2 regions of the Streptomyces sp. NPDC049597 genome follow, and region 2 is predicted to be linked to the other one. Evidence: riboswitches for the same ligand, from Rfam matches in the RefSeq annotation. Region 2 holds a riboswitch; the other holds the start of a gene.
What was found. A riboswitch is a leader RNA that binds a small molecule or an ion and turns the genes downstream of it on or off. The one in region 2 is predicted to bind S-adenosylmethionine.
Positions count from the first base shown of each region.

Region 1: it holds a riboswitch for S-adenosylmethionine, as region 2 does, so the genes downstream of both, AB0K02_RS00345 (aminotransferase class V-fold PLP-dependent enzyme) here and thrC (threonine synthase) in region 2, are expected to answer to the same signal.

Region 1 is NZ_JBFAOY010000001.1:61,960-77,701, forward strand. It holds gene AB0K02_RS00290 (metallophosphoesterase) at 59-814, opposite strand; gene AB0K02_RS00295 (AMP-dependent synthetase/ligase) at 1,117-2,913, shown strand; gene AB0K02_RS00300 (glycosyltransferase family 4 protein) at 3,254-4,396, opposite strand; gene AB0K02_RS00305 (glycosyltransferase family 87 protein) at 4,485-5,729, shown strand; gene AB0K02_RS00310 (hypothetical protein) at 5,686-6,915, opposite strand; gene AB0K02_RS00315 (NlpC/P60 family protein) at 6,965-7,996, opposite strand; gene AB0K02_RS00320 (NlpC/P60 family protein) at 8,232-9,257, opposite strand; gene AB0K02_RS00325 (NYN domain-containing protein) at 9,576-10,940, opposite strand; gene AB0K02_RS00330 (hypothetical protein) at 10,979-11,221, opposite strand; gene AB0K02_RS00335 (rhomboid family intramembrane serine protease) at 11,407-12,141, shown strand; gene AB0K02_RS00340 (Lrp/AsnC ligand binding domain-containing protein) at 12,138-12,419, shown strand; gene AB0K02_RS00345 (aminotransferase class V-fold PLP-dependent enzyme) at 12,675-14,111, opposite strand; SAM riboswitch class IV at 14,320-14,437, opposite strand; gene trpD (anthranilate phosphoribosyltransferase) at 14,542-15,606, opposite strand.
Region 2 is NZ_JBFAOY010000020.1:28,660-44,401, forward strand. It holds gene groL (chaperonin GroEL) at 1-17, opposite strand, end outside; gene AB0K02_RS22150 (cold-shock protein) at 330-533, opposite strand; gene AB0K02_RS22155 (MoaD/ThiS family protein) at 940-1,215, opposite strand; gene thrC (threonine synthase) at 1,212-2,516, opposite strand; SAM riboswitch class I at 2,534-2,678, opposite strand; gene AB0K02_RS22165 (glucosyl-3-phosphoglycerate synthase) at 2,795-3,736, shown strand; gene AB0K02_RS22170 (hypothetical protein) at 3,775-3,993, shown strand; gene AB0K02_RS22175 (trehalose-6-phosphate synthase) at 4,051-5,433, shown strand; gene otsB (trehalose-phosphatase) at 5,698-6,543, opposite strand; gene AB0K02_RS22185 (DUF3263 domain-containing protein) at 6,554-6,790, opposite strand; gene AB0K02_RS22190 (extracellular solute-binding protein) at 6,932-8,149, opposite strand; gene AB0K02_RS22195 (ROK family protein) at 8,435-9,367, shown strand; gene nagA (N-acetylglucosamine-6-phosphate deacetylase) at 9,367-10,530, shown strand; gene AB0K02_RS22205 (1-phosphofructokinase family hexose kinase) at 10,649-11,575, shown strand; gene AB0K02_RS22210 (CBM35 domain-containing protein) at 11,646-12,620, opposite strand; gene cdgB (diguanylate cyclase CdgB) at 12,707-14,344, opposite strand; gene AB0K02_RS22220 (flavin reductase family protein) at 14,708-15,208, shown strand; gene arfB (alternative ribosome rescue aminoacyl-tRNA hydrolase ArfB) at 15,233-15,670, opposite strand.

The DNA of each region.
Region 1 (15,742 bases), on a different contig from region 2:
GCCCGGCCGGTGGCCGGGGGCATGCCGCGCGGTGCGGGCGCACCGGCTCGCCGGCCGCTCACCAGGTCAGCGACCAGGGCCGGCCGGTGGACGCGAAGTGCCCGACGTTCACGCACTCCGTCACCCCGATCCGCATCCGGCGGGCGAGCGGCTGGTGGACGTGGCCGAAGAGGGCGTAGCGGGGGCGGGTGCGCCTGATCGCCGCGAGCAGGGCCCGGCTGCCGCGTTCGAAGCGGCGGGCGACGGTGTCGTACGTCAGCTCGGGAACGTCGGGCGGGATGTGGGAGCAGAGGACGTCGACCTCGCCCAGGGCCTCGACCTTGGCGGCGTACTCCTCGTCGGAGATCTCGTACGGGGTGCGCATCGGGGAGCGCAGTCCCCCGCCGACGAAGCCGAAGACGCGGCCGCCGATCTCGACGCGCTCGCCGTCGAGGACGGTGGTGCCGGGCCGGGCGAACTCCGGCCACAGGGCGGGGATGTCGACGTTCCCGTACGTGGCGTACGTCGGCGTGGGGAAGGCCGCGAAGAGGTCGGCGTACTGGCGGCGCACCGCGGACTCGATGGCGCTCTCGCGGTCGATGCCGAGTTCGGCCCAGAGCCTTCGGCCCAGGTCGCGGGCCTCGTCGAAGCGGCGGGCGGTGCGCAGTTCGACGATGAGGTCGGCGTTCTCGACACCGAAGAGGTCGGGGAAGATGCCACGCGAGTGGTCGGCGTAGTCGAGGAAGAGCACCAGGTCGCCCAGACAGACGAGCGCGTCGGCTCCGTCACCCGCGGTGGCGAGATCTCTGGCATTGCCGTGCACGTCGCTGACCACGTTGACTCGCATGCCTCGCATGACGATCACCCTAGAGCCCCCTGCGGGACGCGGGTAGAGGCGGTCGGACCTGCGGTTGCTTCCGGGTCATGGGCGAAGTGGAATAGTCTGCCCGGTGTCCAGCCATTGACGTGTGACGCAGGGAACATTGGCCGGGAACCCCTATCGGGAACTGCGTACTGGTGGGTAACGTCCGGGCAGTCCAGTCGTGCTCGCCCCCCACGAGCACCTGCCCGATCTTGGACCGCAGCCGGTGCATCACACAGAGCCGTGGCACCGGCGCCCGACGAGGAGCAGCAGTCTTGCGCGAGTTCAGCCTTCCGGCCCTGTACGAGGTCCCCACGGACGGCAATCTGACGGATCTCATCCGCCGCAATGCCGCGCAGCACCCCGACGTCGCGGTCATGGGCCGCAAGGTCGCAGGCGCGTGGACGGACGTCACCGCCACCCGGTTCCTGGCCGAGGTCGTGGCCGCCGCCAAGGGCCTGATCGCCGCCGGCATCCGGCCCGGCGACCGCGTGGCGCTGATGTCCCGCACCCGGTACGAGTGGGTGCAGCTGGACTTCGCCATCTGGAGCGCGGGCGCGGTCACCGTGCCGGTGTACGAGACCAGTTCCCCCGAGCAGGTCCAGTGGATCCTCGGCGACTCCGGCGCGGTCGCGGTCGTGGTCGAGAGCGACGCGCACGCCGCCGCCGTCGAGTCGGTACGCGGATCGCTGCCGGAGCTGCGGCACGTCTGGCAGATCGAGAAGGGCGCGGTCGACGAGCTGACCGCGGCCGGCGCGGACGTCTCCGACGACGTGGTCGTGGAGCGCAGCGCGACCGCGAAGGCGGACGACCCGGCGACCATCGTCTACACCTCGGGCACCACCGGCCGCCCCAAGGGCTGTGTGCTCACGCACCGCGCGTTCTTCGCCGAGTGCGGGAACGTGGTGGAGCGGCTGAAGCCGCTGTTCCGTACGGGTGAGTGCTCGGTGCTGCTGTTCCTGCCCGCCGCGCACGTCTTCGGCCGGCTGGTCGAGGTGGCCTCCGTGATGGCCCCGATCAAGCTCGGCTGCGTGCCGGACATCAAGAACCTCACCGACGAGCTGGCCTCCTTCCGGCCGACGCTGATCCTGGGCGTGCCGCGCGTGTTCGAGAAGGTCTACAACTCGGCGCGCGCCAAGGCGCAGGCCGACGGCAAGGGCAAGATCTTCGACAAGGCGGCGCAGACGGCGATCGCGTACAGCCGCGCGCTGGCGACGCCCTCGGGCCCCTCGGTCGGCCTGCGGATCAAGCACAAGGTCTTCGACAGGCTCGTCTTCAGCAAGCTGCGCGCGGTGCTGGGCGGACGCGGGGAGTACGCGATCTCCGGCGGGGCGCCGCTGGGCGAGCGGCTCGGACACTTCTTCCGCGGCATCGGCTTCACGGTGCTCGAGGGCTACGGCCTGACCGAGTCGTGCGCGGCGACCGCGTTCAACCCGTGGGACCGGCAGAAGATCGGCACGGTCGGTCAGCCGCTGCCCGGTTCCGTCGTCCGGATCGCGGACGACGGCGAGGTGCTGCTGCACGGCGAACACGTCTTCTCGGGCTACTGGAACAACGAGGCGGCCACGGCGGAGGCGCTGGCGGACGGCTGGTTCCACACGGGCGACATCGGCACCCTCGACGAGGACGGCTACCTCGCGATCACGGGCCGCAAGAAGGAGATCCTGGTCACCGCGGGCGGCAAGAACGTCGCCCCGGCGGTGATAGAGGACCGCATCCGGGCGCACGCGCTGGTCGCGGAGTGCATGGTCGTGGGCGACGGCCGCCCGTTCGTGGGCGCGCTGGTCACCATCGACGAGGAGTTCCTGGCCCGCTGGGCCGCCGACCACGGCAAGCCGGCCGGTTCGACGGCGGCGACGCTGCGGGACGACGCGGACCTGCTGGCGGAGCTCCAGAGGGCGGTGGACGACGGCAACGCGGCCGTGTCGAAGGCGGAGTCGGTGCGGAAGTTCCGTGTGCTGGGGGCGCAGTTCACGGAGGAGGCGGGGCACATCACGCCGTCGCTGAAGCTGAAGCGGAATGTGGTGGCGAAGGACTTCGCGGACGAGATCGAAGCGATCTACGCCTCCTGACAGGGGGTCTTGGCCCCCGGGAGTCCTGGCCCTCGGGGTCCTCGCCCCGGGGGCGCGGCGCTCCTGTTGGTGCTCCACCCCAAACCTCGCGCCTCAAACGCCGGCGGGGCTGGATCCGCCCAGCGCGGCCGTGCCCGCTCGGCCCTACCGGTGCGGCCCACCCAGTGAGGCTCCGCCCCAAACCCCGCGCCTCAAACGCCGGCGAGGCTGGATCCGCCCAGCGCGGCCGTGCCCACTCGGCCCTCCCTACCGGTGCGGCCCACCCAGTGAGGCTCCGCCCCAAACCCCGCGCCTCAAACGCCGGCGAGGCTGGATCTGCCCCCGCGGCCACCACGTCACCTCAGAGCAGCGTCCTCAGACGCTCCGCCAGCAGGTCCCAGCGCCACCGCTCCTCCACCCACGCGCGGCCCCGCTCGCCCATCCGCCTGCGCAGCTCCGCGTCGCCGAGCAGCGTCGCGATCCGTTCCGCCGCGTCCTCGGGGGAGCCGCCGCGGACCACCCAGCCCGTCTCGCCGTCGAGGACCGCGTCGGGCGCGCCGCCCGAGTCCCCGGCCACCACCGGCAGTCCGGTCGCCGACGCCTCCAGGTAGACGATCCCGAGGCCCTCCACGTCGAGACCTCCCCTGCGGGTACGGCACGGCATGGCGAACACGTCGCCCGCCCCGTAGTGCGCCGGGAGTTCCGACCACGGCACGGCGCCGGTGAAGCGCACCGAGCCGGCGACCCCCGTCTCGGCGGCCAACCTGCGCAGGTCCTTCTCGTACGGGCCGCCGCCCACGATCAGCAGCACCGCGTCCGGGACCTTCGCGAGGATCGCGGGCATCGCGAGGATCAGCGTGTCCTGCCCCTTGCGGGGCACCAGGCGCGAGACGCACACGACCACGGGCCGGTCGCTCAGCCCGAGCCGGTCGCGGATCTCGTCGCCGCCCGAGCCGGGGTGGAAGGTCTTCTCGTCGACGCCCGGCGGCAGTTGGACCATGCGCCCGGCCGCCTCGGCCGTCAGCGCACGGGCGATCCGCGAGCGGGTGTACTCGCCCAGATAGGTGATCGTGTCCGTGCCCTCGCCGATCCGGCGCAGCAACCGCCGTGACGCGGGCAACTGGGCCCAGCCCGCCTCGTGTCCGTGCGTGGTGGCCACGATCCGTCGCGCACCGGCCCTGCGCAGGGCCGGTGCCATCAGCCCGAGCGGGGCCGCGGCGCCGAACCACACCGACTCGCAGCCGTGCTCCCTCAGCAGTTCGACGGCCCGCCGGGTGACCCGCGGCGAGGGCAGGAGCATCGTCGTACGGTCGCGTACGACGGTGAACGGCTGCTCCGCGTCGAACGCGGCGGTCGCCTCTTCGCCCTCCCGTCCGCGCTTCCAGGTGGAGGCGTAGACGACGAGCTGCCCGGGGTCGAGCCGCAGCGCCATGTTGTGCAGGAATGCCTGGATGCCGCCGGGCCGCGGCGGGAAGTCGTTCGTCACGATCAGGGTCTTGTGCATCGCCGCCGACAGTACCGAACGGTCTCCTCCGCGTCCCGCACGGCCCCGCGCGGCATGATGGGCAGCCACTGCCGACGAAGGGGACGCGATGCCGAAGGCGGCGGCACGGGGCTCGGGCGCCCCGCTCGCGGTGTGGGTCCTGACGCGTACGGCGCTGCTGCTGTGCGTCTTCAAAGTGGTCACGCTGCCCGGGCCCGACGTCACGAGCGACGTCTCGGTGATCTACCACGGCTGGCACGAGGTGCTGCGTACCGGGACCTTCCCGCTGGAGGACGTCTCCTGGCAGTACCCGCCCGCCGCCGCGCTCGCGGTCCTCGCGCCCGGTCTCGTGCCGGGCCTCGGCTACTCCACCGCCTTCTTCGTCCTCGTCCTGGTGTGCGACCTGCTGGTTCTCGGGATGCTGCGGTACGCCGAGAGGGGCGGGACCGAGCGGCGCGGCACCTGGGTGTGGGTGGTGGGCGTGCCCCTGCTCGGGCCGACCGGGTACGCCCGCTACGACCTGATGGTCACCGCCGTCGCCGTCGCCGCTCTGCTGGGGGGCCGCGGTCGACCGCGCGTCCTGGGGGCACTCGCCGGCTTCGGCGCGCTGATGAAGGTGTGGCCCGTGCTGCTGCTCGTGGGCGTGCCGCGCGGGCGGGCGGCACGGCGCGCCTGGGGCACGGCGCTGGTGACGGGCGCGGGGCTGGCGCTGGCGTTCACCGCCGCCCTGCCGGGCGCCCTGGACTTCCTGACGTACCAGCGCGACCGGGGCACCGAGGTCGAGTCGCTGGGCGCGCTCGTCTTCCATGTCGCCCGGCACTTCGGCTGGCAGGGGCAGGTGCTGCTGAACTACGGCTCGGTCGAGTTCGTCGGCCCCCATGTCCCCCTGGTCAGCGGGCTCTCGCTGGCGCTGAGCGCCCTCGCCCTCGGCTGGCTGGTGGTGTGGCGTCTGCGGGCCGGGCAGTGGGGTCCGGCGACGCCCTGCGACGCCGCGTTCGCGGCCGTGCTGCTGTTCACCGCCACGAGCCGGGTGATCAGCCCGCAGTACCTGGTCTGGCTGGTGGGGCTGGCCGCGGTGTGCCTGGTGCGGCCCGAGACGCGGATGGTGCGGCCCGCGCTGCTGACGCTGGCCGCGGCGGCCGTCACGATGCTGGAGTTTCCCGTGTGGTTCGCGCACGTCGGGGCGAGTGACGGCCTGGGCATCGCGCTGCTCGTCCTGCGCAACGGCCTGCTGGTGGCCGCGACGCTCGTCGCCTGCCGGCGCCTGTGGCGGGCCACCGTCCCGGCCCGGCGGGCGAGGGGCGTCGGCGTCAGCCGAGGCGCTCGCGCAGATGGTCCTGCCACTTCGCGGTGAACTCGTCCGCCGTGACGCCCAGCACGTCGCCCAGGGCCCGTTCGACCGCGCCCTCCCGGTGCTCCGCCTCGCCGACGCTCCGGTAGAACTCCCTGAGCTCGTCCTCGCCCCAGCGGTCCGCGATCAGGTCGCAGGCCAGCCAGCCGCCCTCGTAGGCCCGTGCCAGGGCGTCGGCCTCCCCGCCGAACGCGAAGCCCTCGTCGTCGGGCAGGGACCCGGGTACGTCGCCGCCGCGCACCGCGTCGCGCAGCACGGGCGCGGTCTCCTCGGCCGTGCGCCCCGTCCCCCGATAGGCGACCCAGTCGGCGAAGCCCTCGGAGAGCCACATGGGGGTGGCCGCCGAGGTGTCGGCGCGGGTCGCGACATGGGTGGTCTCGTGGGTGAGGACGATGCGCCGCCCGAAGTCCCCCAGCAGGCCGTACGCCTCCGGGTTGACGATCACCCGGTCGGCGGCCGAGCCGTCCTCCCGGCCCGTCTCGCCGGTGGTGACCGCGGCGATGCCCCGGTATCCGGCGGCCGGGGCGCCCAGCAGCCGGCCCATGGCCTCGACGGACGACGGGACGAGGACGACCACCCGGCCGGACCACTTCGACGGCCAGGCGTTCATGACGGCGGGCACGGCCCGGTCCGCGGCCGCCGCGAGCTCCCGCAGCCGCTTGCCGTCCTGGCCGACGCCGAGGACCAGGCTGTGGCTGCCCCGCACGACGCGCACCTCCCCCTGCTGCCACAGCTGCTGGGCGGCGCCCGTCCCCGGCTCGTCCGCGACCACGTACCAGCGGCCGTCGCGCTCGGTCAGCTCCAGGATGCGGTCGGCCGTGGCGGAGGCGCTGTCGTAGCCGTCGACGCGGTAGCGCAGCTCGGTGTCGGCGACGGCACGGCCGCCCTGGTGGCGTACGCCCTTGATGCGGTACTCCCAGGAGCGGAAGGGGATGTCGGCCATGTTGGCGAACTCCCTGCCCTGCCGCTCGCGCAGGGCCGTCGCGCCGGGGTCCAGCGTCGCCAGATAGCCGGTGCGGTCCCGCTCGACGACGGCTTCGCCCCTGTCGTCCAGGGTCCGCTGGATCGCGTCCACGGTGGGGTCCACCGATCGGGTGGTGGTGCAGGCGGACGCGAGCATGAGCACGGCGAGCCCGAGGCCCGCCGTGCGCCCTGCCGGTGTGCGCTGTGCGCGCCCCTGACCTGCCACCCTGCCGATCGTACGGAAATCACGGCGGAACGGTACGGGGAGTGCGGCCTCAGACCCGGGTGACCGCGTGCACCGGCATCATGCCGACCGGGTCGTAGCGCACCGTCGCGCCCGGGTAGGGGGCATGGACGACCTGGCCGTTTCCCACGTACATCCCGACGTGGCTGGCGTCGCCCCGGTAGGTGACGATGTCGCCGGGCCGTGCCTCGGACAGCGGGATGCGGCGCCCCGCGTTCGCCTGCGCCTGCGAGGTGCGCGGCAGGCCGACCCCGGCCTGCGCGTACGACCACTGCACAAGGCCCGAACAGTCGAATCCCGAAGGGCCGTCGGCGCCCCACACATAGGGCCGGCCGACCGCGCTGCGGGCGGCGACGGCGGCGAGGGCCGCATGCGCCGAGGCGGGTGCGAGGCCCGTCAGCTCCGGCAGGGCGCCGTCGCGGCCCCCGCGCGAGGCGCGGTCGAAGTCGGCGCGCTCGTCGTCCGGCAGGGCGTTCAGCAGCCTGCGCGCCTCGGCCAGCTTGCGCTCGACGACACGCTTGTGGCGGGCCACGGCGGAGCGGCTGCGTTCCAGTTCGGCGAGGTCCCGGGCGGCCTCGGCCCGTTGCTGCTCCAGGTCGCGCTGCTCGCCGCGCAGGTCCTCCAGGGCGGCCGACTGGCGTTCTCCGGCACGGTTCAGGAGGGCGGCGCGTTCGAGATAGGTGTCCGGGTCGGCGGACAGCAGCAGCTCCAGCGTCGGGTCGAGGCCGCCGGAGCGGTACTGGGCACCTGCCACCGAGCCGAGTTCCTCGCGCATGCGGTTGATGCGCTCCTGGCCGCGGGCGACGCCGTCCCGGGCGCGCGCCACGCGTTCGCGCAGGTGCTCGACGGTCTCACCCGCCTTGTTGAAGCGCTCGGTGGCCTGCTCGGCCTCCTGGTAGAGCTGGTCGACCTCGGCCCGGGTGGCCTGGGGGGATTCCTGGGGTTCGGCGCCCGCGGGCGCCGCTGTGAGGGCCGCGGCCGCCGTGGCCGCCGCGGCGGACAGGACGGTGATCCGGGCACTCGCGGTGAGACCGGTCTGTGAGGGTCGGCGGTGGGACACCACGTGCCGCGCTCCCTTCCGCACACTTCGCAGAGCTCGAAGGACTGGCAATCTTGCGCGGCAGAGAGTAGCCGTGCGGCCACCGGGCGGCCAACGTCCGCTGTGGGCACACAAAGTGACGCCCCGCCGGAGACCACAGGTCACCGGCGGGGCGGAGCGTCAGCGGGTCATGACGGAATTCCCCCGTTCGGTCGGGTGTGAAGGCCCGTCGAACGATTCGTCATGGTGGAGCGCGGGCTCAGACACGCACCCCGAACATGTACGGCATGTTGTTGATGGACTCGTACCGCACGCTGGCGCCCGGCTTGGGGGCGTGCAGCACCTGTCCGTTGCCGGCGTAGAAGCCGACGTGGTGCAGGTCGCCGTAGAAGAAGACCAGGTCGCCCTGCTGGAGCTGGCTCTGCGAGGAGATGCGGGTACCGGCGCTGGCCTGGGCCTGCGAGGTGCGCGGTATGGAGACACCGGCCTGGGCGTACGCCCAGGAGGTGAGGCCGGAGCAGTCGAAGGAGCTCGGGCCGGAGGCGCCGTAGACGTACGGCGAGCCGATCTTGGACTGGGCGGCCGAGAACGCGGCGGCGGCACGCTGCGACGCCGGGACGGCGTTGCCGAGGTCGGCGCGCGCACTGGCGCGGTTGGCGCGGCTCTCGTCGGCGGCGAGCGCGGCGCGCTCGGCGGCGGTGAGGGTGTTGAGCAGCTTCTGCGCGGCGGCGAGCTTGCTCTGGACTTCCTTCTTCTTGGCGCCGAGTTCCTCGCGGGTCTCGGCCAGGTCCTTCAGCTTGCCCTGGGCCTCCTGGCGCTGCTGCGCGAGCGTGCGCTGCTTGGCCTGGATCTCCTGGATCGCCTCGGTCTGCTTGGCGCCGAGCTGGTCCAGCGCGGATGCCTTCTCGAGGTAGGTGTCCGGGTCGCCGGAGAGGAAGAGCTGGACCGAGGGGTCGATGCCACCGGAGCGGTACTGGGCGCTCGCGACCGAACCGAGGCTGTCCCGCAGCGTGTTGAGCTCCTCCTGACCGCGCGCCACCTTGTCCTGCAGCGCGTCGATCTGGTCGTCGAGCTTGTCCTGCTTCTCCTTGGCCCCGTTGTACTGCTCGGTGGCGTGCTCCGCCTCTTCGTAGAGCTTGTCGACCTTGGCCTTGACCTCGCTCTTGCTGGGCTTCGGGTCGGCCTGGGCGGTCTGGGCGGTCAGCGCGACAGCGGCAGCGGCGGTCGCGGTGAGCACGGTCACACGGGTGCGGCTCGGCTGCTTGGGACGACGGTGGGACGCCACGGGGGCGAGCTCCTTCTTCCTCAGCCGCCTACCGGGCTGTGGGGGGTTTAATCCCCGGCGTCCGCACATCGGATCCCTGGGGGAAAAGGGGCGAACTGTACGAACTCGGCGGTTCCTTCGCTGTCGCCCCGGGTGGACGATCAACCGCGCGAAGGTTCGAGGCCCGACCCTAGTGACCTTCTTGTGATCAGTTCAAATCCTCATCGGAAAAATCTCGGCCGCCGCGCGCATTCTTTACTCACATCACACGCGTAGTAATGGTCACTTGACACACCGTCCCGGCAACACCGGTATCAATTCGGGCATTTACGACGGCAGTTACGACAGCCGCGAAAGCCGCTTCAGCAACAAGGCGGACGGGACCGGGCGGGCCCCGGCCTTGGCCACGCCGTCGGCGACCTCGCGGTCGGTCGACACGACCACCACCGGCCGGCCCGGCGGCTCCGCGCGCACCAGCTGACGGATCAGCTCGTCTGCGGTGACCCCCGGCTTCGAGAACAGCACCCGCACCCCGCGCGGCGGCGCCAGCAGCACCGGCGCGGCCAGTTCGGCGCCGTCGAACACACAGGTGACCTCGGCGCCGGTCTGGGCGGCGAGCACCGAGAGCCCGCCGAGCAGCCGCAGCCGCTGCTTCTCCAGCGGCATCGTCGGATAGCCGGTCTTGGTGACGTTGTAGCCGTCGACGACGATGTGCGCCTGGGGCAGCGCCAGCAGTTGGTCCAGCAGCGCGGGGTCGGTCTCCGAGAGGGCGCGTGCCGCGATGTCCTTGGGCGACATACGCCCCGGCTCGACGGCGTCGACCGTGTCGGCGGGATGGACCCCGGCCGGCGGCAGCGCCAGCTCGCGGCGCAGCCCCTGGGCCGCGTCCAGCATGGTGTCGAGCAGCAGCCGCAGCCGCATGTCCTCGATGGAACGCCCCTCGCGGGCGGCCCGCCGCCCGGCCTCCACCGCCGCCTCCGCCTCGGCGAGGCGGGCCTTGAGCCGGCGGCTCTCGCTCTCGGCCGCCGACACCTGGGCCGCGGCCTGCGCCCTGATCGAGTCGATCTCGGCGACCGTACGGCGCAGGGCTGCCTCGCCGCGCTTCACATCGGCCTGCGCGCTGCGCAGCTTGCGCCCCAGGGAGTCGTTCTCCTTGCGGGCGCTGTCCAGCTCGGCGCGCAGCCGCTCGGTCTCGGCCCTGATCTGGCCGCGTGCCTCCGCCAGTTCCTCGCGCAGCCGCTCCAGCTCGCGCCGGCCGGCCTCGTCGGCACGCTCGGCGTCCGCGCGCTGGACCTCCTCGCCGGCCGCGGCGACGAGTTTCACCCATCCGGCGGGGCGCAGCACGTACGCGGCGGCGGCCACGTCGACCGGATCGGCGGCGGCGGGCGGTGCCCCGGCCTCCAGGGCCCGGGCGAGCTCGGGCTGCGCCTTGCCCAGCCGCTCGCCGATCCGCTGACGGAAGAGCGTGTCGCTCTCCAGCGCGGCGGCCATGGCGTTGCCGGCGAACTTGGCCCGGCGGGAGGGGGTGAACCGGGCGTACTGCCGCAGCTGGGACGGCAGCTCCGCGACGGTCAGGCCGCCGAACGCGTCCGAGACCAGCGCGACCACGCGGCGCCGCACCCCTTCGGGCAGCGGTCGGTCGAGCGCCTCGGCGGCGTCACCGGCCGCACCGGCCGGCTCCGCGCCACTCGCGGGCTGCTCCACGATCCGTCACCCCTGCCACCTTTGCGGGCCGCGCTCCCTCAGGAAGCGGTGCCCGGCCTGTCCACCAGCTCGATCTGGTCCACCGCGTTGCACCAGCGGCAGCGGACCGACTCGATGGTCTCACTGACCACCTCGCGCTCCTCCACGGTCGGCTCGCCGGCAAGGTCCAGATGGACGTACTCGACGACCTTGGACGAGCGTGTGACGTCGAAGCGTGTGAGGTTGCCGCACAGTGTGCAGCGCCACCTGGTCTCGGCGGTAGGCCAGGGAACCGTCGTCATCGTGCCGTCCTCTTCCGTTGTCCGGGTCCTGTGCCGCGGTGCGCCGTCGAACTGCGGATGTACTGCCTGCAACCCTACGGGCATGGGGGCGCCCGCTGCTCACGCGGACCGGAGCTCGGGTCGGGTACCCGTGGTCACGGCGAGGCACTCTGTACCGTTCGGTCCCGCTACGCCATGCTCTGTCCATGATCAGTAGGTGGGGCAGGGCGCGGCACAGGATCCGGGAGGCGGCGAAGGGGCCGGCCGTCGTCTACGGCCTGATCGCGCTGTGCTGTGCGATCTTCGTCGTCAGCCCGGTCTCCGGCCTCGACCCCTCCCACGGGCTGGGCGACGCCCTGCTCGCGGCCCAGGAGGCGTACTTCGAACGCTGGGGCGTGATCCCGGCGGACCTCCTGACCGGATCACCCCAGGCGCTCCTGACGCCCTTCACCGCCCTGTTCATCCACGGCAGCTGGCTGCACCTGCTGGGGAACATGCTCTTCCTCTACGTGTTCGGCACGATGGCCGAAGAACGCATGGGGCGTGGGGAGTTCGCCCTCTTCTACCTGGGTGCCGGCTATGTGGCACTGCTCGCGTACGCGGTGGCCAACGCGGAGTCCACGCAGACGCTGGTGGGTGCGTCCGGGGCGATCTCCGCGGTGCTCGGGGCGTTCCTGTTCCTGTTCCCGAAGGCGCGGGTGACGAGCCTGTACCCGTTCCTCTTCTTCCTGCCGCTGCGTTTCCCGGCCTGGGCGGTGCTGATCTTCTGGTTCGTCCTCCAGTGGCTGGCGGCCCAGAAGGCGAGCAGCGGCCCGGGCGTCGCGTACCTGGCGCACCTGGCGGGGTTCTCGGCGGGCTTCCTCTACGCCTGGGGCCGGTTCCGGGGTGGGACTAGAGTGAGGACATCTGCAGCGGCCACCGAGGGAGAAAGCCAGCCGTGATCACCGCGATCGTGCTCATCAAGACCAGTGTGGACCGCATCCCCGAGATCGCCGAGTCGATCGCGGCGCTGGACAGCGTCAGCGAGGTCTTCTCCGTGACCGGCACGTACGACCTGATCGCCATGGTGCGCGTGGCGAAGCACGACGACCTGGCGGACGTGATCCCGGGCCGCATCAGCAAGATCCCGGGCGTCGAGGCGACGGACACGCACGTGGCGTTCCGCACGTACTCGCAGCACGACCTGGAGGCGGCGTTCGCGATCGGCCTCGACGCGTAGCCTTCGGCGGCGGCTGACCGGGGTGCGCGTTCGTGCGCGGCCGGGCCCGTGAGGCGTGCCCGGGGCTCGGCCAGGAGGCTTCCCGGGCCGGGCCCGTGAGCGCGGCGTCTCCGGCTTCCCGGGCCCCGGCCCGGTTCGTGACCACGACCTCGGGCCCCTGCGGGCAGGGGCCTGGAGTGGGCGGCGGACCGGTGACCGCCGGCCGCACCGCCCCGCGACGGGGCCCAGGGCCCCGGGGACACGACGCCTCAGGGCTCAGACCGCGGGGACGCAGCGGCCGTCCTCCGTGTGGTACGTCCACTTCGCGCCCTCGCGCACCAGCTCCCGCACCGCCCCCACGAAGCGCTCCACGTGCTCGTCCGGCGTGCCCGCGCCGAAGCTCACACGGATCGCGTTCAGGGACCGGCCCCCGTCTTCGGCCGGGGCGACCCCCGGCTCCGCCTCCGGCGCACCGCACTCGCCGACCTCCTGCGGGTCGCTGCCGACCAGCGTGCGCACCAGCGGGTGGGCGCAGAAGAGGCCGTCCCTGACGCCGATCCCGTACTCCGCCGACAGCGCCGCGGCGAAGTGCGAGCTGTTCCAGCCGTCCACCACGAAGGAGATGACGCCGACGCGCGGCGCTTCGTCGCCGAAGAGCGACAGGACACGTACCTCCGGCACCTGGGCCAGACCCTCGCGCACCTTCGCGATCAGGTGCTGCTCGCGCTCGACCAGCGTCTCGAACCCGGCCTCGGTGAGCGCCTTGCAGGCGGACGCGATCGAGTAGACGCCGATCACGTTCGGCGAACCGGCCTCGTGGCGCGCGGCCGTCGTGTGCCACTCGACGTCCACGCCGCCGTCCGTGCGCCGCCCCACCTTCCGCGACGCGCCGCCGCCCGCCAGGTACGGCTCCGCGTCCTGGAGCCAGTCCGCGCGGCCGGCGAGCACGCCCGAACCGAACGGCGCGTACAGCTTGTGCCCCGAGAAGGCGACCCAGTCGACGTCCAACTCCCGTACCGACACCGGGTGATGGGGCGCGAGCTGCGCGGCGTCCAGCACGATGCGCGCACCGTGCGCATGGGCGGCGGCGGCGAGTTCCCTCACGGGCCACAGCTCACCGGTCACGTTCGACGCGCCGGTCACGCACACCAGCGCCGGACCGTGGGGGTCGCGCTCGGCGAGCGCGTGCTCCAGCGTCCGCACCGCCTCCTGCGGGGTGCGCGGCGCGTTCAGGTACGTCACGCGGGCATCACTCCCGCTGCGCCCTGCGGCGTCGGTGGCCCCCCACGGCAGCAGCGACGCGTGGTGCTCGGTCTCGAAGACGAAGACCTGGCAGCCGGCGGGGAGCGCGGCGGCGAGCAGGTTCAGCGAATCCGTGGTGGAGCGCGTGAAGACGACCTGGTCGCCGTCCCGGCAGTCGAGGAAGGAGTGGACGGTGGCCCGGCTGGCCTCGAACAGGTCGGTGGACAGCTGCGAGAGGTAGCCGGCGCCCCGGTGCACGCTGCCGTAGTAGGGGGCGTACGCGGCGACGTCGTCCCACACGCGCTGCAGCGCCGGGGCGCTCGCCGCGTAGTCGAGGGCGGCGTACGTCACCTCGCCGCCCGTCACGAGCGGGACGGTGACGTCCCGGCCGAGGACGGGCAGCGGCGCCACGCAGCAGGGGTCGGAGTCGGCGGCGGGGGCGGCGGTGGCGGCGACAGGGCGTGCGGACATGACGGTATCTCCCGGCAGGAAAAGGCGAGTTGGCTTCGACAGGCCCCGTGACGGCGCGACAGCACGGCTGTGCGACGGCGTACGGGGAAAGACCTCGACGCACGGACATCCCGCACGGAGGTGTGGTGAAGAAGGGGCGGAAACGCCCTATCGCATTCGCTTGCTCACGAGACAGCTCCTCGAGGACCAGGACCCCAGAGCTGGAAGGGGTCCGCGCTTGCCACAGACCTCGCTGCCTGCGGCCTGGTCTTCACCCGGGGCACCCCGCCACGGACGGAGGGTTGCCGGACAGCGGGCCGGGGCCGTAGTCGCTGTCACTCATGACCTTGGAGAGCATCCTGCCATACGTCTCTCACGGCGCAAGGGCGCGGTCCGCATAGTGGACCGCGCCCTCGTCGGACTCACCCGCGGTGCGTCGTGCCGCCGGACGTCACGCGTTGCTCGCCGTCACCCAGCGCTCCAGCGCCGCCCGCGCCGCGCCCGAGTCGATCGACTGCGCCGCCCGCGCGATGCCGGCCGCCAGCTGTTCGTTCAGCGTGCCGTCGGACGGCTCCAGCGCCGCCAGCGCGGCCGCGGAGTTGAGCAGGACCGCGTCCCGCACGGGGCCGGTCTCGCCGCTGAGCAGCCGGCGCGCCACGTCGGCGTTGTACGAGGCGTCGGCGCCGCGCAGGGCCTCCACGGGCACCAGGTCGATACCGACGTCCCGGGGGTCGAACGCCTCCTCGCGGACCGTGCCGTCGCGCACCACCCACACCCGTGACGTGGCGGTGGTCGTCAGCTCGTCCAGCCCGTCGTCGCCGCGGAAGACCAGCGCGGAGGAACCGCGCTCGGCGAGGACGCCGGCGACGATGGGCGCCATCCGGGCGTCGGCGACGCCGGTGGCCTGTGCCCTGACCTTGGCGGGGTTGGTGAGCGGGCCGAGGAAGTTGAAGACGGTGCGGATGCCGAGTTCCTTGCGGGCCATGGCGACATGACGCAGGGCCGGGTGGAACTTCACCGCGAAGCAGAAGGTGATCCCGGCCTCCTCGGCGACCTCGGCCACGCGCTGCGGAGTCAGCTCGAGGTTGACGCCGAGCTTCTCCAGGACGTCGGAGGCCCCGCTCGCCGACGAGGCGGCCCGGTTGCCGTGCTTGACCACCTTCGCGCCCGTACCCGCGACGACGATCGCGGACATGGTGGAGATGTTGACCGTCTTCGCGCCGTCGCCGCCGGTGCCGACGATGTCGACGCTGGGGCCGGGGACCTCGATGAGGTTGGCGTGCTCGTACATGGTCCGTACGAGGCCCGAGATCTCCTCGACCGTCTCGCCCTTGGCGCGCAGGGCCACCGCGAAACCGGCGATCTGCGCGTCGGTGGCCTCGCCGCTGAGGATCCGGTCCATGGCCCACGCGGTGGCGTCCGCGCTCTGGTCACGGTTGTCGAGGAGGGCGTTCAGCACGCTCGGCCAGGAGAGGGCCGCCACGCTGTCGCCGCCAACCGGGGTCACAACGTTCATGGTCCACTCCTGGGTCCACAAGCCGATAAGGATGGCTCCCACCCTATCCAGCCTCGCGGCACGGCGAAGGGCCCCGTCCATTCGATGGACGGGGCCCTCGCTGTGGCGATCTTCCGGGGTCCCCCAGGGCGAAGCC
Region 2 (15,742 bases):
GCGATGATCTTGGCCATGTGAAGTGGTCCTCCCGGACTGGGGTGGATTGCCTTCGGATCGCATCCGGCGCCCGCGACGGACGGTCTGCGTGCCGCGTGGTTCCTTGCCCCACCCGGCCTGCGGACCTCACCGACCCGATCCAAGTTCTGTCACTCTCACTCGGAGAGTGCTAACGCCAATGATTAGCACTCGACCCCTGAGAGTGCAAGCGCCTGACGCTCACGGCGACCGCCACGGCGCACGCACGAGGGGCCCGCATCCCGGTGACCGGGAGGCGAGCCCCTCGTGCGTGAGTGCGTCGGTGGCCGAACGCGCCTGGATCAATCGGATCAGACGGCGAGCTTGACCATGTCAGCCTGCGGACCCTTCTGGCCCTGCGAGATCTCGAACTCGACTCGCTGACCCTCTTCAAGGGTGCGGTATCCGTCCATCTGGATCGCGCTGTAGTGGACGAAAACATCCGCACCACCGTCGACCGCGATGAAGCCGTACCCCTTCTCCGCGTTGAACCACTTGACGGTGCCCTGAGCCATGCCTAACTCCCCTATTACTGGCCCTTGCACAGGACCGCACTTCGCGGACCCGGGTCAGACCTCACCCCAGCAGGAGGGGTGTGCGCCGGAACGCGTCGACCGCGGCTGAATGTATCTGCCCAACTGCCCTCTGCAACAGGTCAATCGGACGAGAAATCTGCGCAGGACCGATCGGCCGATCCATGCGAATTCATTGAATTCCGGGGCAAGTCGGGCCCGGCAAAGTGCCACTTTCGGCGCAATTCGATCGCTCACTTTGGCGCATTCTCGTGGAACGAGAACGCATTGCCGAGCGGCCGGCGGAGGGGGCTTCCCAGACTCTACCGCGCTCAACCATGCAGAATTGCCCCCTCCGCTTCTCTCGCGGAGGGGGCAATACCGATAACGCGGGATGACGCGTGGGAGATCAGCCGCCGGCGACGGCGGGGATGATCGAGACGCCCGCACCGTCCGGCGTCGCCGTCTCCAGGCCCTGCTCGAAGCGGACGTCGTCGTCGTTCACGTACACGTTGACGAAGCGGCGCAGCTTGCCCTGGTCGTCCAGGACGCGGGCCGCGATGCCCGTGTGGTTCTTCTCCAGGTCCGCGATGACCTCGGCCAGGGTCGCACCCTCGGCGGGGACCTCGGCCTGCCCGCCCGTGTACGTGCGGAGGATGGTGGGGATACGGACGTTGACGCTCATGCGAGGCCAGCCTCTCGGAAAGAGTCCAGGTTGGGTCGGATGACAGCGGTCATACCCGTCGTGGGCGCCACCGCGTCGAGGGTCTTGAGGCCGTCACCCGTGTTGACGACGACCGTGGTGAGGGACGGGTCGATGACGCCGGCCTCGATCAGCTTCTTCGCCACGCCGAGGGTCGTGCCGCCGGCGGTCTCCGTGAAGATGCCCTCCGTGCGGGCCAGCAGCTTGATCGCGTCCACGATCTGCTCGTCGGTGACGTCCTCGACCGCACCGCCGGTGCGGCGGCAGATGTCCAGCACGTACGGGCCGTCGGCCGGGTTGCCGATCGCCAGGGACTTGGCGATGGTGTCGGGCTTCTGCGGCTTGACCACGTCGTGGCCCGCCTTGAAGGCGACGGACACCGGGGAGCAGCCCTCGGCCTGGGCGCCGAAGATCTTGTAGGGCTTGTCCTCGACCAGACCCAGCTTGATCAGCTCCTGCAGCCCCTTGTCGATCTTGGTGAGCTGGGAGCCGGAGGCGATCGGGATGACGATCTGGTCGGGCAGCCGCCAGCCGAGCTGCTCGCAGATCTCGTAGGCGAGCGTCTTGGAGCCCTCGGCGTAGTACGGCCGGAGGTTGACGTTGACGAAGCCCCAGCCCTCGCCGGCCGGGTCCCCGATGAGCTCGGAGCAGAAGCGGTTGACGTCGTCGTAGTTGCCCTCGATGCCGACCAGTTCACCGCCGTAGACCGCGGCCATGACGACCTTGCCCTGCTCCAGGTCGTGCGGGATGAACACGCAGGAGCGGAAGCCGGCGCGGGCCGCGGCGGCGCCGACCGCGCCCGCGAGGTTGCCGGTGGAGGAGCAGGAGAGGGTGGTGAAGCCGAAGGCGCGGGCCGCCTCCAGGGCCTGGGCGACGACGCGGTCCTTGAAGGAGTGCGTCGGGTTGCCGGAGTCGTCCTTGACGAACAGCTTGCCGGCCTCGACGCCCAGCTCACGGGCCAGGTTGTCGGCCTTGACGAGCTTGGTCCAGCCCGGGTTCAGGTTCGGCTTGTCCGCGACGTCGGCCGGGACGGGCAGCAGCGGCGCGTAGCGCCAGATGTTCTCCGGGCCGGACTCGATGCGCTCGCGCAGGGCTTCGGGGTCGCCGCTCGGCACGTCGTACGCGACTTCGAGCGGCCCGAAACAGACCTCGCACGCGAAGATCGGACCGAGGTCGAACCGCTCGCCGCACTCGCGGCAGGAGAGCCCGGAGGCGGGGCCCAGGTCGACGGATCCGGCGGAACCGGCGGAGTCGTTGGTGGTGGCAACAGTCTGCACAGCCATGGAGGCGAGGCCCTTTCTCCTCATCTTCCCCGCGGCGCATCTCGCCGCGAGACGGAATTGGCACCTTCCCTAGCCGTGAGCCTCGCGCGATGTGCGCAGAGATCGGCTGGAGGGTTGCCGGGGCTTCAACGGGCCGTGTCCCTCTGCCCCTCTGGATGAGCGGTATTCGGTTGTCGGCGCGGCGACCCCGACATGCGGCCGTCCTGCGCGTTGTTCAAGACTGTAACCGAACCCCTGGACGCTTGAGATGGTCGTCCGATCCGCGAGATGGAGATCACGTGCTGGATGAGGTGGAGCGCTGGCTCGCCCGGCGGTCCTGGTCGGTGGCCGACCGCCCGCTCGGCCGGCTGCTGGCCGCCAAGAAGAACACCACGGTCAGCGTGGTGCTGCCGGCCCTGAACGAGGAGGAGACGGTCGGGGAGATCGTCTCCGCGATACGCGACGGGCTGATGTCGGGCCCCGTTCCGCTGGTGGACGAGCTGGTGGTGATCGACTCGGCGTCGAGCGACCGCACGGCCGAGGTGGCGGCCGCGGCGGGCGCGCGGGTGGTCCACCGGGACACCGTCCTGCCGCGCATACCGGCGGTGCCGGGCAAGGGCGAGGTGCTGTGGCGGTCACTGCTGGTGACCAGCGGTGACATCGTGTGCTTCGTGGACGCGGACCTGCGCGAGTTCTCCGCGGACTTCGTCGCCGGGATCGTCGGGCCGCTGCTGACCGACCCCGAGGTGCAGTTCGTCAAGGCGATGTACGACCGCCCGTTCGGTGGCGCCCCCGCTCAGGGCGGCCGGGTGACCGAGCTCGTGGCGCGGCCGCTGTTGAATCTGCACTGGCCGCAACTGGCCGGTTTCGTCCAGCCGCTGGGCGGCGAGTACGCGGCCCGGCGTTCCCTGCTGGAGCAACTGCCGTTCCCGGTCGGTTACGGAGTGGAGCTGGGGCTGCTGGTGGACGCCCTCAACCTGGTGGGGCTCGACGCGCTCGCCCAGGTCGACGTGGGCACGCGCAGGCATCGCCACCAGGACGGTCAGGCACTTGGCCGGATGGCGGCGACGATCTACCGCACGGCGCAACTGCGGCTGGCCCGGGGTCATTTGGTGCGGCCCGAGCTCACCCAGTTCGAGCGCGGCGAGCGCGGATTCGTGCCGCGGAACCACCCGGTGGACACCGAGGAGCGGCCGCCTATGCGCGAGATCGGTGAGTACGCGGCGCGTCGCGCGGCATAAGCCGGAACCTCTGTCCGTTCTGTCTAACTTTCCTATGTATGAACCTCATGGACCTCACCGACCTCATGGACGTCATGCGCGGGATCCAGGGCACGGCGCCGGCTCTGGCCGCCGAGGGGCCGCGGCACACCGGTGAGCCGGCCGGCACCGGTACGACCGCCGAGCAGCTGTGGCTGCTCGGCGGGGTCGCGCTCAGCCTGACCGCGGCGGGCGTGGTCGCCGTCGCCGCCGCCCGTGGCCGGAAACGTGACCACTGACCCGCGCCGCGGCCGCACGCACGTTTGAGGCAATACGGGACGGGCTAGGTTCGCCACATGGTCACCGACGCTGCTCAGATCCTCGTCGCCTCCAACCGCGGCCCGGTCTCCTACTCACCGGACGGCAAGGGCGGGCTGGAGGCCCGCCGCGGCGGAGGCGGTCTCGTCTCCGGCCTCTCCGCGATCGGCTCCGACGCGCGGTCGCTGTGGGTGTGCGCCGCCCTCGGCGACGGCGACCGCGAGGCCGTGCGGCGCGGGGTGAGCGAGCCGGGCGTGAGGATGCTCGACATCGATCCGGCCGTCCACTCCGACGCGTACAACGGCATCGCGAACTCGGTGCTGTGGTTCGTGCACCACATGCTCTACCAGACGCCGCTGGAGCCGGTCTTCGACCGGGAGTTCCGCCGGCAGTGGGACGCCTACCGGGTCTACAACCGCGCCTTCGCCGAGGCGCTGGCCGCCGAGGCGGCCGAGGGCGCGGCGGTGCTCGTGCAGGACTACCACCTCGCGCTGGTGCCGGGGATGCTGCGACAGATGCGTCCCGACCTGCGGATCGGCCACTTCTCGCACACGCCGTGGGCGCCCGCCGACTACTTCGGGCTGCTGCCGGACGACGTCGCCGAGGAGCTGCTGCGGGGGATGCTGGGCGCGGACCGGCTGGGCTTCCTGACGCGGCGGTGGGCGGACGCGTTCACCGCGTGCTGCGAGCGGGTCACCGGCGGCACCGGAACGACGCGGATCGGGGTCCACGGGCTCGGCGCCGACGCGGACTTCCTACGCGAGCGGGCGCACCGGCCGGACGTGGCGGAACGGATGGCGCAGCTGCGCGAGCAGGTGGGCGAGGGCCGCAGGACGATCGTGCGCGTCGACCGGACCGAGCTGTCCAAGAACATCGTGCGCGGTCTGCTGGCGTACGAGGAACTGCTGGAGACCCGCCCCGAGTGGCGCGAGCGGGTCGTCCACATCGCGCTGGCCTACCCGTCGCGGCAGGACCTCGCGGTCTACCGGGACTACACGGCCGAGGTCTCCCGGCTGGCCACCGAGATCAACGAGCGGTACGGCACGGCGGGCTGGACCCCGGTCGTCGTCCACGTGAAGGACGACTTCGCCCGCTCGCTCGCCGCGTACCGGCTGGCCGACGTCGCCCTCGTCAACCCGATCCGGGACGGCATGAACCTGGTCGCCAAGGAGGTCCCGGTCGTCTCGGACGCGGGGTGCGCGCTGGTGCTGTCCCGGGAGGCGGGGGCGTACTGGGACCTGGGCGAGGACGCGATCACGGTCAACCCGTACGACGTGACCGGCACGGCGGAGGCGCTGCACGCGGCGCTGACGATGCCGGACGCCGAACGGGCGGAGCGCACGAAGCGCCTGTCGTCGGCGGCGACGTCGCTGCCGCCGCGGCGCTGGTTCCTGGACCAGCTGGACGCGCTGCGAGGCTGAGAACCGGGGGCGCGGGGCGCGTGACGCCGGTGGGCGTGGCCGCTGCGCGGGGCTTTCCCCTACCCGCCCCTTCCCGAACCGGGGCTTCGCCCCAGACCCCGTACCGCGCTTCGCGCGGTGTCCTCAAACGCCGGACGGGCTGGATTTCGCTCCGCGACATCAGCCTCGTCGGCGTTTGAGGCGCGGGGGTCCGGGGGCAGAGCCCCCGGTTACGGGAAGGGGCGGGGAGGGGAAGCCCCGCAGGGCACCACCGGACCCGCCCCGCTAGACCCGTTCCGACAGCGCCGCCAGCAGCGACGCCACCGCGCCCGGCCCCGGCACCACCAGGTCCGCGCGCGACGCCAGTTCCGGGACCTCGGTGCCGCTGCACACCAGCAGGCCCGGCACCCCGTCCGACCGCAGCTTCTCGACCGCGCCGTACGCGGGCAGGTCGCCCAGGTCGTCCCCGGCGTAGAGCACGGCCGTGGCGCCCACCTCCCGCACGTACTCCGCCAGCGCGACGCCCTTGTCCATGCCCGGCGGGCGCAGTTCCAGGACCATGCGGCCCGGCTCCAGGATCAGGCCGTGGCGGGAGGCGAGCGCGGCGAGCGGTTCGCGCAGGGCCTCGTAGGCGCCCTGCGGATCCTGCGCGCGGCGCGTGTGCACGGCGACGGCCCGGCCCTTCTCCTCGATCCACGTGCCCTGCCAGGCGCCGTGGCCGTCGAGGAAGCCGGGCAGCTCCGCGCGCGCGGCGGCGACACCGGGGTGCGGCGCGGGCGCGTTCACGGTCCCGGTGACGGCGTCCCAGCGCTCGGCGCCGTAGTGCCCGAGGACCACCAGGTGGTCGAGGCCCTCGACACCCGCGAAACCTCCGTAGCGCACGGCGACCCCGGCGGGCCGGCCCGTGATCACCGCGACGGACGCGACCTTCGGGGCGAGGGCGGCCAGCGCCGGCACGGCGGCGGGGTGGGCACGCGCCTGCTCGGGGTCGGGCACGATCTCGGCGAGGGTGCCGTCGAAGTCGAGGCCCACGACGGCCCCGGCGGGACGGTCCAGCAGTGCCGCGAGCCCGTCGCGGCCTGCGGGGGTCGACGGCGTCGGCAGGGAGTGTGCGTACGGGGAGCTGCCCATGCACCCGACCTTATCGGCGACTTCTCCTGGCGTCCCTCACACGGCGAAGCCGGTTGACGGTGACAGGGTCGTGGGCGAGGGCGCGCGGGTCGTCGAGGAGGGCGTTGAGGAGCTGGTAGTAGCGCACCGGGGACATCCCCAGCTGCTCCCTGATCGCCCGCTCCTTGGCCCCGGGCCCGGCCCAGGACCGTCGCTCCACCCCTAGGACGGCGCACTCACGCTCGGTCAGCGTGGGCTCGTCGGTCATACGATCCAACCTATCGCCGCAGACGGGCGCGCGGGGACATCCGGCCCCACTCGGCCCCCACCGGACGCGCGGGGACCGGGCCCCGCTTCCCCACGGGACGCGTGGGGACATCCGTCCGCACTCGCCCCACGGAACGACCCGCTACTCCGCGGCTTCCGCCGCATCCGCCTCGCGGGCGATGCGGCCGAGGACACTCGCGGGGCTGCCGCCCGGCTCGACGGCCTTGCCGATGTTCTTCTTGATGCTCTCGCTGACCGCGGCCCACGACGTCTTGCCGACGGGCGGGAGCACCGAGCCGGGCAGCTCCTGGAGGAACGCCTTCAGGTCCTTGTGCGCAGGGTCGGTCTCCATCGCCTCGGAGGCGGACACGGTCACGGGGAGCAGGTCGTTCTGGTCGGCGAATTCCAGGACGTTCTCGTCGGCGAAGACGAAGTCGAGGAACGTGCCGATCTCCTTGCGGTGCCCGTTCTCCTTGAAGCCCATGATCCAGTCGGCGACGCCCATCGATGCCTTGGCCTCACCGTCCCGGCCCGGCAGGGCGACCGTGCCGACCTCGATGCCCTTCTTCTCGGCGGCCTGCAGGAGGGAGGGATGGCCGTTGAGCATGCCGACCTCTCCCCGCGTGAACGCCGCGAAGGCGTCCTTGCGGTTGAGCCTTCCGGGCGCGACCGGACCGGTCAGGCCCTCCTCGACGAGGTGCTCCTTCAGCCATGTGAAGGTGTCGATGTTGCGCTGGGAGTCGATCGCGTACGAGCCGACCGGGTCCGTGTAGCCGTCGCCGCCGCTGAGCAGCCACATCATCGTCTCGGCCTGGGCCTCCTCGGGGCCGAGCGGCAGGGCGAAGGGGTAGGCGGCGTCGGTGCCGGACTTCAGCTTCCGGGCGGCCTCCTCCAGGTCGGCCCAGGTCTTCGGCTCCTCCTCGACGCCGGCCTCGGCGAACAGCTCCTTGTTGTAGAAGAGCAGCCGGGTCGAGGCGACGAAGGGCAGTCCGTACTGGGTGCGCTTCTGTTCACCCGCCTCGGTGAGCGGGCCGAGGAAGTTGGACTGCACGGGGATGGAGAGCAGCTGGTCCGCGGAGTAGAGCTTGTCGGCGGCCGCGTAGTCGGCGTAGGCGCCGATCTGCGCGATGTCGGGGGCCTCTCCGGCCTCGACCATCTCGGCGACCTTGCGGTCGACGTCGTTCCAGGACTCGATCCGGACCTCGACGTCGATGCCGGGGTTCTCGGCCTCGAACGCGGCCGTGAGGCCGGCCCAGTAGGTCTTGCTGCTCTGGCCGCCGGCGAGGTCGTAGTCGGCGGCCACCAGCTCGAGGGTGACGTGGTCGGATCCGTTGCCGCAGCCGCTCAGCGCGACCGTCATGCCGAGTGCGGCGACTGCCGCGGTCAGACCTATGAAGGGCCGCTTCACGGCACTCCCCCACCCTCTGCTGTCAGTTGTCGTTTCGCCCCGGTAGGTCCCCCATGACGCCCTGCGAGACGAGCACCGATTCTTCCACGTCCGTTCATGAGGTCTACACCACTGCCGGTCTCGCTTTCGCAACGCCCGCCGCACCTGGCCCGTCACGCCACGCGGTTTTGTATGGCGCGACAACAATCCCCCCTACTGGACTAGACCTGTTCCCGGTCCACGCGCCACACTGTCTTCGTGAGACACGTCATCGCCCTCGATGTGGGCGGCACCGGCATGAAGGCCGCTCTGGTCGGGGCGGACGGGACACTGCTGCACGAGGCGCGGCGCCCCACCGGGCGCGCCCGGGGAGCGGACGCCGTCGTCGCGTCCGTCCTCGACTTCGCCGCCGACCTCCGCGCCCACGGACAGGCGCGTCTCGGCCGCCCGGCCGAGGCCGCCGGACTCGCCGTGCCCGGCATCGTCGACGCCGAACGCGGCATCGCCGTCTACGCCGCCAACCTGGGCTGGCGCGACGTGCCCCTCCGCGACCTGCTCGCCGAGCGGCTCGGCGGCGTGCCCGTCGCCCTCGGCCACGACGTGCGCACCGGCGGCCTCGCCGAAGGCAGGATCGGCGCGGGCCGCGGCACCGACCGGTTCCTCTTCGTCCCGCTCGGCACCGGCATCGCCGGCGCCATCGGCATCGACGGGGCCATCGAGGCCGGCGCGCACGGCTGCGCGGGCGAGATCGGCCATGTCGTCGTACGGCCCGGCGGCCCCGAGTGCGGCTGCGGCCGGCGCGGCTGTCTGGAGACCCTCGCCTCCGCCTCCGCCGTGTCCCGCGCCTGGGCCGCCGCATCCGGCGATCCGGGCGCCGACGCCGCCGACTGCGCCAAGGCCGTCGAGTCCGGGGACCCGGCCGCCCTGCGGGTCTGGCAGGACGCCGTGGACGCGCTGGCCGACGGGCTCGTCACCGCGCTCACCCTGCTGGACCCCCGCACGCTGATCATCGGTGGCGGCCTCGCCGAGGCGGGGGAAACCTTGTTCACACCGCTGCGGGCGGCCGTCGAGGAACGCGTCACGTTCCAGCGGCTGCCCGACATCGTCCCGGCGGCCCTCGGGGACACCGCCGGTTGCCTGGGCGCAGGACTGCTCGCCTGGGATCTACTCGCCACGGAGGTAACCGCCTGATGGCCGCCAGCACCGGAAGCACCACGAGCACCGTTCTCGCCGGAGCCCGTGTGGTGCTGCCGACCGGGACCGTGGAGAACGGCCGGATCGCCGTCGAGGGCACGAGGATCGCCGCGTCCGCACCCGGCGACGCTGTCGCGCTCGACCTGTCCGGGCACTGGATCGTCCCCGGCTTCGTGGACCTCCACAACCACGGCGGCGGCGGAGCCTCCTTCACCTCCGGCACCGTCGACGAGGTGCTGCGGGGCGTGCGGACCCACCGGCAGCACGGCACGACCACCCTCGTCGCCTCCACCGTCACCGGCGACATGGACTTCCTCGCGCACCGCGCCGGTTTCCTGTCCGAACTCGTCGAACAGGGCGACCTCGCGGGCATCCACTTCGAGGGCCCGTTCATCTCTCCCTGCCGCAAGGGCGCCCACAGCGAGGAGCTGCTGCGCGACCCCGACCCGGCCGAGGTCCGCAAGCTGATCGACGCGGCGCGCGGCACCGCCAGGATGATGACGCTCGCCACCGAACTGCCGGGCGGCATCGACTCCGTACGGCTGCTGGCCGAGCACGGCGTCATCGCGGCGATCGGGCACACGGACGCCACGTACGAGCAGACCCGTGCGGCGATCGCCGCGGGCGCCACCGTCGCCACACACCTGTTCAACGCCATGCCCGCGCTCGGCCACCGCGCGCCCGGGCCGATCGCCGCGCTGCTGGAGGACGAGCGGGTCACCGTCGAGCTCATCAACGACGGCACCCACCTGCACCCGGCGGCCCTGGAGCTCGCCTTCCGCAGCGCGGGAGCCGACCGGGTCGCGTTCATCACCGACGCGATGGACGCGGCGGGCTTCGGCGACGGCCGCTACCAGCTCGGACCGCTGGAGGTCGAGGTCAAGCAGGGCGTCGCGCGGCTCGTGGAGGGCGACTCGATCGCCGGGTCCACGCTCACTCTGGACACGGCCTTCAAGCGGGCCGTCACCGTCGACCGGATCCCGGTGGCGGACGTCGTGACCGCCATCTCGGCCAACCCGGCGAAGCTGCTCGGCGTGTACGACGAGGTCGGCTCGCTGGAGCCCGGCAAGTACGCGGACCTGGTCGTCCTCGACGAGGAGTTCGCGCTCACGGGCGTGATGCGCCGCGGCGATTGGGTGATTGCACCACAAGTGGTGTGATTTCTACGCAAACCCCGGCAAGGCGGTTGGTCACCAGGTCTTGGGCCAACCGCCTTCCGTTTGGCATGATCAGGACCCGTACGAGTACGGCAGGCGCACTATCCGGGGGTGCAGACGAGTGATCCTTACGGTCACACTCAACGCCGCCCTGGACATCACGTACAAGATCGCCGCACTCACCCCGCACACCACACACCGCGTCGGCGAGGTGAGGGAACGTCCCGGCGGCAAGGGCGTCAACGTCGCCCGCGTGCTCAGCGCCCTCGGCCACGAGACCGTCGTCACCGGCTTCGCCGGCGGCCACACCGGCGCCGTGCTGCGCGAGATGCTCGCGCCGCTCGCCCCGCGCGACGCGTTCGTCCCCGTCACGGGCACCACCCGCCGCACCATCGCCGTCGTCGACGACGCGAGCGGTGACACCACGCAGCTCAACGAGCCGGGCCCGAACGTCACACCCGAGGAATGGTCAGCGTTCCTCGCCGCGTACCAAACCCTCCTCGCCGAGGCCGACGCGGTCGCACTCTGCGGCAGCCTGCCCCCCGGAATCCATGTCGGCGCCTACGCCGAACTGGTCCGCCGCGCCCGTGCCGCAGGCGTGCCCGTCCTCCTCGACACCAGCGGCGAACCGCTGCGCCGCGGCATCGCCGCCCGCCCCGACCTGATCAAGCCGAACGCCGACGAGCTGGCCCAGCTCACCGGCTCCCGCGAACCACTGCGCGCCACCCGCGACGCCCGCCGCCGCGGCGCGCACGCGGTCGTCGGCTCGCTCGGCCCCGAGGGCCTGGTCGCGGCCACCTCCGAGGGCATCTGGCAGGCGTCCCCGCCCGCGGCGGTCCGGGGCAATCCGACCGGCGCGGGCGACTCGGCCGTGGCCGGCCTGCTGTCGGGCCTGGTCGAGGGGCTCCCGTGGCCCGACCGCCTGGCCCGCGCGGTCGCCCTGTCGGCGGCCACGGTGCTCGCCCCCGCGGCGGGCGAGTACGACGCCGCGGCGTACGAGAAGCTCCTGCCGCAGATCACGGTCACGGAACACCCCGCCACGGCCTGAGCCGCGCCCGTGAGACACCTCGTCCCGGCACATCGCGGGGCGACGGCCGGGACGGTGACGGACCTGGGGCTCAGCCCTGCTTCTGCCCGGCCTCCAGCCACACCTGGTCCAGGTACGCGTCACACTGGTTGCCCGGCTCGCAGGAGATCTTGAGGTCGTTCTTGCCCTTGTCGAGGTTCACGAAGACGTAGGTGTTGGTCCACCCCTTCTCCCAGTCGCCCTCGGCGGCCTTGGAGAAGTTCGCCATGTTGATCTCGCGGGGCGCCTGACCATTGATCGTGAGCGAGGTCTTGGCGTCCTTGCCCGGCACGCTGTAGGTCAGGTACATGGTGTAAGCGCCCGCCTCGGGCACCTCGACGGACCAGCTCGCCGAGCCGCCCGTGCCGTTGAACATCACATAGCCGCCGCCGGTGCCCTTGGCACCCGGCACGCTGTTCGCCGCGGTCGCCGGCCCGCCCAGCTTCAGCGTCGCCGCGTCCTGCTTCGGCAGCTCGGCCGGCTCTTCGGGCTCTTCCGACGGACCCTCGCTCGGCTTGACCGAGGCCGCCGCCGTCGGAGCCGAGCTCGCGCCGCTGTCGCCGCCCGCGTTGTTCTCCTCGTCGCCGCTCGTCAGCAGCGCCGCGCCGATACCGATCACGACGACCGCGACCACCGCGACGGCGCCGATGAGCAGACCCCGGGTGTTGGGACCGCGGCCGCGGCCCTGCGGGGGCGGCACCGGGGTCTGCCGGGTCTGCGCACCCCCGGGGTACGTCTCCGGTGCGGCGTACGCGGCGGTCGGCTGCTGGCCGTAACCCTGCTGCTGGCCGTAGCTCTGCTGCGGGAACGACTGGGCGGGCGGCTGGGCGTACTGACGACGCTCGCCGACCGTACGGACCTGGTTGTACGAGGTCCGCGGGACGCCGGGCTGCGGGGCTGGACCGGGGTAGCCGTAGCCGCGGCCCTGCCCCGGCGGGGTGGCGCCCGCGGCCTGCCCGTCCTCGTACAGGTAGCCGAACGGGTCGTCGTCCTCGGGCGTGCTCGCGCCGTTGTTCGCGGCCGTCATACCGGTCACTCCTCACCATCTCGTCAGCACATCGCCGACGCGGCGAGCCTACCCGGTCGCCATGGCCCCAAGGGGTGGCCTGTGCCTCATCCGGCCCGTCGGTGCACCTTGGCGCGTGACCGCTTCTCGACGTACATCCGCTGGTCTGCGGACTGCAGGACCTCCTCGACGGACATCCCGCAGCTCGCCCAGCCGATTCCGAAGCTGGCCCCGACCCGCACCCCGCGGCCGCCGACCCTGATCGGCAGGATGATCGCGTTCCGCAGCCGTACCGCCAGATCCGCGGCGTCCGCCGCGCCGAGGCCGTCGGCGAGCACGACGAACTCGTCACCGCCGAGCCGCGCGACCGTGTCCCCGTCCCGTACGCCGGTGGTGAGCCGGCGCGCGACCTCGACCAGCACCGCGTCCCCGGTCTGGTGCCCGAACCGGTCGTTGATCGACTTGAAGCCGTCCAGGTCGCAGAAGAGCACCGCCAGGCCCTTCGTGCCGTCGTCGATCTCGTCGTCCGGGGCGACGGTGTGCACATGGTGGTCGTACGCCCGGCCGCCGACCGCGCCGAAGTCGAAGCCGTCCGCGCCGAAGCCGCCGTCGCCCTCGTACGCCGCGTCCAGCGACTGGATGTCGCTCGCGTAGGGCGCGTACGGCCGCTCGCACAGCCGCGAGCTCAGGCGCGCCCGCAGCTCGGCGCTGTTCGGCAGCCCGGTGAGCGCGTCGTGCGAGGCCCGGTGCGCGAGCTGGAGCTCGTGGCGCTTGCGGTCCTCGATGTCCTCGACGTGGGTGAGCAGGAAGCGCGGCCCGTCGGCGGTGTCGGCGACCACCGAGTTGCGCAGCGACACCCATACATACGTGCCGTCCCTGCGCCCCAGCCTGATCTCGGCGCGGCCGCCCTCGGCGGAGGTCCGCAGCAGCGTGCCGACGTCCTCGGGGTGGACGAGGTCCGCGAACGAGTAGCGCCGCATCGCGGAGGCGGGCCGGCCCAGCAGCCGGCACAGGGCGTCGTTGGTCCGCAGCAGCCGCCCGTGCTGGTCGCCGCCCATCTCGGCGATGGCCATCCCGCTCGGCGCGTACTCGAACGCCTGCCGGAAGGATTCCTCACTGGCGCGCAGTGCCTGCTGCTCGCGCTCCAGGCGGACCAGGGCGCGCTGCATGTTGGCGCGCAGCCGGGCGTTGCTGATCGCGATCGCGGCCTGTGAGGCGTACATCTGGAGGGCCTCCTGGCCCCAGGGGCCGGGCCTGCGCCCGTTGCGGGGCCGATCCACGGAGATCACGCCGAGCAGCTCGCGCCCGCCGCCGGACGCGTACATGGGCGCGTAGAGCCGGTCCTGGGGGTGCCACTCGTCCTCGAAGCGGGGCTCGGGGCCCTCGGTGTGCCACTGCGGGACGTCGTCCTCGATCAGGACCCAGCCCTCGGTGTGCGGGATGAAGCGGAGCTCGCCCCACGCCTCGCCCATCGACAGCCGCCGCTCCCAGGACTCGCGGGAGCCGACGCGGCCGGTGATCAGGGCCTCGGCCGCGGCGCTGCCGGCGAACGCGGCGACGACGAGATCGCCGTCGGGGCGTACGAGATTGACGCACGCCAGCTCGTACCCGAGTCCGGCCACGACGCCGTCGGCGACGGTCTGCAGGGTGTCGGCCAGGCTGCGGGCCGTGTTGAGGTCAGCGACCACCTGGTGCAGCTGCCGCAGGGTCGCAAGACGGACGTAGGGCTCCGACTCGGTCTCCATCGCTCGCTCTCCCCGAGACTTCGACAGCAAAACTCCAGGGTTCTGATTGGCGTACTTGTTGCGGTATCCGAGCCACTGAATCACAGCGAGCTGCCCCGCCGGTACAGAGGGTCAACAAATACCGGTGTCTGTGACTCAAGTCACATCAGAGGATGAAGGGTCGGACGGGTCCGCCATGGGCACACCCTCGCTTTCTTGAACGCACAACCATTTGTGGGGCGGCCTCGGCGACTGCGCCCATGGTCCTAGGCCCCGGCTGGTTCCCTGGCCCGATGCGGGTACGGGAGGGCCGAGACTAGCGTTCCGGGTGTGCTCCAGACGACCCCTTCCGCCGCTGCCGCCGCCATCCCCCATGCTGAGGGGGTGAGCAACGAGGAGTTCCGCGCCGCCATGTCCCGCCTGGCCGCCGGGGTGGTGCTGGTCACCGCCCACGACGCCGACTACGGCCCGCGCGGCGAGGACGTGGGCATGACCGCGACGGCGTTCCTGTCGGTCTCCCTGGACCCGCCCCTGGTGATGGTGAGCCTGCGCACCGGCTCCCGCATGGACGACCTGCTGGCGGAACAGCCCCTGTGGGGCGTCTCGCTGCTCGCCGAGACCCAGCGCCAGGTCGCGGGCCGCTTCGCGATGAAGGGCCGGGTCAGCGACCGGCTGCTGTTCGAGGACCTGGCCCATGAGCGGGGCGAGGTGTGCGGGGCGCCGCTGATCACGGGAGCGCTCGCGACGCTGGAATGCCGCACGGAACAGCGAGTGGAGGCGGGCGACCACACGCTGGTGATCGGCCGCGTCCTGAAGGTGGGCCTGGAGGGTCCGGGCACCGGCCCGCTGACGTATTTCAAGGGCCGCTACCGCCACTTGGCCTGATACCGGGCGTCCCCCGGCCTCAGGTCACGACCAGTCGCGGCCCGAGCGCCCCCGCTTCGTCTCCGCCCGCTGCTTCTTCTCCCGCAGCCGCCGCTCGTTGATGCCCCGCGGGATCTTCGTCGCCCGCCGCGGCCTCGGCGGCGGCGCCGTCGCCTCCGCCAGGAGCGCCGCCAGCCGCACGGCCGCCGCCTCCCGGTTGCGCCACTGGGAGCGGTGCTCCGAAGCGCGCACGGCGATCACCCCGCCCACCAGCCGGCCGGCGAGCCGCTCCAGCGCCCGCGCCTTCCACACCGGCGGAAGCGCCTGTGTGCCCGCCAGGTCGAAACGCAACTCGACCTGGGAGTCACTGGTGTTGACGTGCTGGCCGCCCGGCCCCGAGGAGCGCGAGAAACGCCACAGGAGCTCGGCCTCCGGGAGGGAGACCGAACCGCGGATGATGTAGGGCCCGGACATGACACCCATGGTCCCGCGCCGTGCGGAGCCCGTCATCCGCTTTTCCCGCCCGCCTGCTGCTGTTCGCCGGCGTTCCTCGCC